DNA from 2 places in the Streptomyces synnematoformans genome. Region 2 is predicted to be linked to the other one. Evidence: predicted binding sites of a transcription regulator. Region 2 holds the regulator's gene; the other holds the start of a gene.
What was found. The regulator HspR, encoded in region 2, represses chaperone genes until heat shock. The targets are predictions, from matches to a motif close to TTGAGNNNNNNNNNCTCAA.
Positions count from the first base shown of each region.

Region 1 (3,013 bases), on a different contig from region 2:
CCTCGGGGATGGCTTCGAGGACGTTGGCGGTGGCGAGGAAGACGACGTCGGACAGGTCCAGCTCGACTTCCAGGTAGTGGTCGCGGAACGTGTGGTTCTGCGCCGGGTCCAGGACCTCCAGCAGGGCCGCGGCCGGGTCGCCGCGGAAGTCGGAGCCGACCTTGTCGATCTCGTCGAGGAGCACGACCGGGTTCATGGACCCGGCCTCCTTGATGGCGCGCACGACGCGGCCGGGCAGCGCGCCGACGTACGTGCGCCGGTGGCCGCGGATCTCCGCCTCGTCGCGGACGCCACCGAGCGCGACCCGGACGAACTTGCGCCCCATGGCCCGTGCCACGGACTCGCCCAGCGAGGTCTTGCCGACGCCGGGCGGGCCGACGAGCGCGAGCACGGCGCCGCCGCGCCGGCCGCCGACGAGGCCCAGGCCCCGGTCGGCGCGGCGCTTGCGCACGGCCAGGTATTCGGTGATGCGCTCCTTGACGTCCTCCAGGCCCGCGTGGTCGGCGTCCAGGATCTCCTTGGCGCCGGTGATGTCGTACGCGTCCTCCGTGCGCTCGCTCCACGGCATCTCCAGGACCGTGTCGAGCCACGTCCTGATCCAGCCGGTCTCGGGCGAGGCGTCGGAGCTGCGCTCCAGCTTGTCGACCTCCTTCAGGGCCGCCTCGCGGACCTTCTCGGGGAGGTCGGCGGCCTCGACCCGGGCGCGGTAGTCGTCGGACTCCTCGCCGTCGGGCTCGCCGTTCAGCTCGCGCAGCTCCTTGCGTACGGCCTCCAGCTGGCGCCGCAGCAGGAACTCGCGCTGCTGCTTGTCGACGCCTTCCTGGACGTCCTTGGCGATGGACTCGGCGACGTCCTGCTCGGCCAGGTGGTCCTTGAGCCACTGCGTGGCCAGCCTGAGCCGGGCCACCGGGTCGGTGGTCTCCAGCAGTTCCAGGCGCTGCTCGGCGGTGAGGAACGGCGAGTAGCCGGAGTTGTCGGCGAGCTGGCCGACGTCGTCGATCTGCTGCACCCGGTCGACGACCTGCCAGGCGCCGCGCTTGCGCAGCCAGTCGGTCGCGACCGCCTTGTACTCCTTCATCAGCTCCGCGACGGCGCCGGGAACGGGATCGGGTACGGACTCCTCGATCTCCGTGCCCTCCACCCACAGCGCGGCCCCGGGGCCGGTGGTGCCGGCGCCGATGCGGATCCGGGTGACGCCGCGGATGAGCGCGCCCGGGTCGCCGTCGGCCAGCCGGCCGACCTGCTCGACACGGCCGAGGACACCCGTGCCCGCGTAGGTGCCGTCGACCCGTGGGACGAGCAGCACCCGTGGTTTGTGTCCGCTGCCGCGGGCCGCGGCCTGCGCGGCCTCGACCGCGGCCCGCACCTCGCGGTCCGAGAGGTCGAGCGGCACGACCATGCCGGGGAGCACGACGTCTTGGTCGGCGGAGTCGAGCGGCAGGACGGGCAGGGCCAGCGGCGTGTTCGAGCGGGACTCAGTAGCCATTGATCTCCCCTTCGGCATGCAAGTTGAGTTACATGGGCTCAACCCGGAGCGGGGCCGTGGTGTTCCCGGCCGTCTGTTCGCTGCCAGCGATCGGGCAGGATGGGGCCATGAGCAGCGAGAACGACGGGGGCCCCGCCGTGACGGTCGACCGCAGGTCCGGCCCGTACGGGGAGGTCGTGCTGCGGCGGCGCGGCGCGCACCACGAGATCATCGCGAACGGCGTCTTCCTCATGGACACCTCCGACGGCCGCTCGGAGCGACTGCTGATCCGGGCGGCGGCGGAGGCGCTCGACCCGGCGACGGCGGCACCGGCGGTGCTGATCGGCGGGCTCGGCGTCGGCTTCTCGCTCGCCGAGGCGGCGGCGGACCCGCGGTGGGCGCGTATCACGGTGGTCGAACGCGAGCCGGCGGTCATCGACTGGCACACGGGCCCCGCGCCCGGCGCCCCCCTCGCGAGCCTCAGCGGCCCCGCCCTCGCCGACCCCCGCGTGGAACTCGTCGCCGCCGACCTCCTCGACCACCTCGCCATCGCCCCCCGCTCCTTCCGCGCCCTCTACGATGCGATCTGCCTCGACATCGACAACGGCCCCGACTGGACCGTCACCGACGGCAACGCCGGCCTCTACGCCCCCGCCGGCCTCGCCGCCTGCCGGGACCGCCTCGCCCCCGGCGGCGTCCTCGCCGTCTGGTCGGCGCGCCCCTCGCCGGAGTTCGAGGACGCCCTCCGCGCCGCCGGCTTCACCGGCGTACGTACCGAGGAGATCCCGGTACGCCGCGGCGCACCGGACGCCGTCCACCTCGCCGTCCGCCCACCGGACACCGGGGGCGGAACGCGGCCCGGAGCTGTCCGTTTCCCGTAGCCGAGGCGTGTCACCGCCCCATACGCTGCTAACGGAACCGGAGGGCCTACGGGGAAGAGACGCGAGGGCCACGAGAACATGGCAGACAGACAAGCCCTGAACGGCCGCGCTGACCACGCGGCCGCGGTGACGCCCGGCGCCCAGCGCAGGGTGCTGGTCGTCGAGGACGACCCGACCATCGGGCAGGCGATATCGGCGCGGCTGCGCGCCGAGGGCTTCCAGGTACGCACGGCCGGCGACGGCCCGGCGGCGGTCACGACCGCCGCGGAGTGGGCGCCCGACCTGCTCGTGCTCGACGTGATGCTGCCCGGCTTCGACGGTCTTGAGGTGTGCCGGCGGGTGCAGGCGCAGCGGCTCGTGCCGGTGCTGATGCTCACCGCGCGGGACGACGAGACGGACATGCTCGTCGGCCTCGGCGTCGGCGCCGACGACTACATGACCAAGCCGTTCTCCATGCGGGAGCTGGCCGCGCGGGTGCACGTGCTACTGCGCCGCGTGGAGCGCGCCACGCAGGCGGCGGGCACCGCCCGGGACGACACGCTGCGCCTGGGCGAGCTGGAGATCGACCACACCGAGCGGCGGGTGCGCGTCGGGGGGGACGACGTGCATCTGACGCCGACGGAGTTCGAGCTGCTGGCGTGTCTGGCGAACCAGCCGCGGGCGGTGC
Region 1 covers NZ_BAAAPF010000252.1:1,856-4,868, reverse strand. The annotation lists gene lon (endopeptidase La) at 1-1,486, opposite strand, end outside; gene ABD317_RS27590 (spermidine synthase family protein) at 1,594-2,346, shown strand; gene ABD317_RS27585 (response regulator transcription factor) at 2,425-3,013, shown strand, end outside.
Region 1: a site for HspR is predicted at 1,510-1,528, ahead of lon (endopeptidase La). Genes of this name have one in related genera too.

Region 2 (3,013 bases):
GGCCGCACCGAACTGGACCGCGCCCGCGCCGAAAGCATCGTCGCCGCCGCGCTCCCGGCCGTCCCCGAGGTCGCCGCGCTCGGCGACGCGGGCGCCGTGCTGGAGCACTTCCGCGACCGCAGCGGCCTCCTCCGCGAACCCGGCCCCGGCGCCGTCGACTTCGTGCACCGCACCTTCCAGGACTACCTGGGCGCCCGCGCCGCCGTGGAGGAGGGCGACGTCGGCGTGCTGGCCGCGCACGCCGCGGACGACCAGTGGGAGGACGTCATCCGCATGGCGGTCGCGCAGGCCCGCCCGCGGGAGCGCGAGGAGATCCTGCGGGAGCTGCTGGCGGCGGCGCGGGCGCGGGAGGGCGTCGAGGGGGTACGCATCCGGCTGCTGGCGACCGCCTGCCTGGACCACGCGGCGGAGCTGGCCCCGGCGGTACGGGAGGCGGTGGAGCGGGAGACGGCGGCGCTGATCCCGCCGACGACGACGCTGGAGGCACGGGCGCTGGGCGCGGCCGGGCCGCTGGTGCTGGACCTGCTGCCCGGCCCGGAGGACGTCCCGGACGAGATCGCGCAGAAGACCACGGTCGCCGCGTCGTACGTGGAATCCGACCGCGCCGTCGCCTTCCTCGCCCGCTACGCCTCCCACCCCTCCCTGGCCGTACGCCGGCAGCTCGCCTGGGCGTGGCACCGCTTCGACACGGCGCAGTACGCGGACGAGGTCATCGCCCGGCTCGACCCAGACCTGCTGTTCTTCACCGTCACGTCCGACGCCGAGCTACGTGCCCTGCGACGCCTGGGCTCCCGGCCGATGGTCGAGGTACGCGGCCCGCTGGAGCCCTCATGCCTGCGCGAAGAACTCTCCGTGAGCCCTCTCACCGAACTGATCATCCGTGGTCAGCCGGGGCTCACGGATCTGGACTTCCTACGCGAGCAGCACGAGCTGCGCTATCTGCGGCTCACCGAGTGCGACGGCCTCAGCAACGCCTCGGCGCTGGCCGGACTGCCGCTGCGCACTCTGATCCTCGACAGGGTGCCGGGGCTGGCCGACGGCGTTCCCGAACTGCTCGCCTCCCTCCCGCGGCTGCGGCACCTGTCCCTCTCGCCGTTTCGCCGGCGCCCGCTGGACCTCGCCGCGCTGCCGGAGCTTCCGGAGCTGACAACGCTCAACCTGCTGACCGGCCACACCTCCGACCTGCGGCCCCTGGCCAGACACGCCAACCTCATGTACCTCTATCTCGGCTGGCGGCACGAGCGCTCCGCGGACGACTGGCCGGCCCTGGCCGCGCTCCGCCAGCTCAAGGGGCTGCGGTGCCGGCCGGACCTGCTGGGGGTCGCACCCGCCGACGCCGCCCTGCCGGGCGTCACGTTCCTCGGCGTGGTCGACGACCGGCCGCCCGGCTCCACGCTCGACCTGAGCCGGTTCCCCCGCCTCTTCCCGCAGCTCGACCACCTCGTACTCGACCTGCCTCTCGACGGCTTCAGGGATCTCTCGCCGCTCGCCGGACTCGGCTCCCTGCACGAGGTCTCCCTGCAGCCGCACATGAGAAACCTCCACGTGGGGCTCCCGCCCCACGTGGAGGTCACGTACCTCACCGACTGAGCCGAAAGCTCAGCTCCGCTTGTTCTTCGGCTTCCACACCACCAGCGCACTCGTCTGCTGCACCTGCTGGTACGGCACGAGATCCCGCCGGTACGACGCGTGCACCTGCGCCTCCCGCTGCGCCATCGCCGACGCCGCGCCGTCCAGCGCGTCCGTCAGCTCCGCCACCTTCGCCTGCAGCGCCGCGACCTGCGTCTCCAGCTCGATGATCCGCTTGATCCCGGCCAGGTTGACGCCCTCGTCCTGGCTGAGCGCCTGCACCTGCCGCAGCAGCGCGATGTCCCGGGCCGAGTACCGCCGGCCGCGCCCGGCCGTGCGGTCCGGGGAGACCAGGCCGAGGCGGTCGTACTGGCGGAGGGTCTGCGGGTGCAGGCCCGAGAGTTCGGCGGCCACGGAGATGACGTAGACCGGCGTCTCCTCGGTCAGCTCGTACGGGTTGCGGCCGCCCGCGCCGCCGCGTCCGCCGTTTCTGCCGTCCATCGTCGTCAAGCTCCCTTCGCGGCCTTGAACAGCTCCGCGCGCGGGTCCTCACCCACGGTCGCCTTCCGGTACGACTCCAGCGACTCGCGCGCCGTTCCGTCCGTCTCCTTCGGCACCGCCACCTCGACGGTGACGAGCAGATCCCCGCGCGTGCCGTCCTTGCGGACGGCGCCCTTGCCGCGGGCGCGCATCGTACGTCCGTTGGGGGTGCCCGGCGGCAGCTTCAGGGTGACCGGCGGGCCGCCGAGCGTGGGCACCTTGATCTCCGCGCCGAGGGCCGCCTCCGGGAAGGTGACGGGGACCGTCACCAGCAGGTTGTCGCCCTTGCGGCCGAAGACCGGGTGGCCGTCGACGTGGACGACGACGTACAGGTCGCCGCCGGGTCCGCCGCGCTCGCCCGGGCCGCCCTTGCCGCGCAGCCGTATCCGCTGCCCGTCCTGCACCCCCGCGGGGATGCGGACCTGCATCGTACGGGACGACTTGGCGCGGCCGCTGCCCTTGCAGACGTCGCAGGGGTCCTGGGCGATGAGCCCGCGGCCCTTGCAGTCCACGCACGGGTCGGTCAGCGAGAAGCCGCCACCGCCGCCGCGGGAAACCTGACCGGTGCCCACGCAGGTCGGGCAGACCCGCGGGGAGCCGTTCTTGTCGCCCGTGCCGGCGCACGTCTTGCAGGGCGCCGACGACGACATCCGCAGCGGCACCGTGGCGCCCTCGATGGCCTCCGTGAAGCTGAGCGTGACCTCCGACTCGATGTCCTGGCCGCGGCGCGGCTGCGTACGCCCGCCGCGGTTGAACAGCCCGCCGAAGACGTCGCCGAGGCCGCCGCCGAAGCCGCCGGTGGTCGTCTGGCCGCCGGCGCCGCCGGGGCCGGGACCCGAGCCGCCGAAGAGGTCGCCGAGGTCGAAGTTGAACGAGCCGCCGCCGGCGCCCGGACCGGGCCGGA
Region 2 covers NZ_BAAAPF010000028.1:11,316-14,328, forward strand. The annotation lists gene ABD317_RS07900 (NACHT domain-containing protein) at 1-1,590, shown strand, start outside; gene ABD317_RS07905 (heat shock protein transcriptional repressor HspR) at 1,600-2,070, opposite strand; gene dnaJ (molecular chaperone DnaJ) at 2,076-3,013, opposite strand, start outside.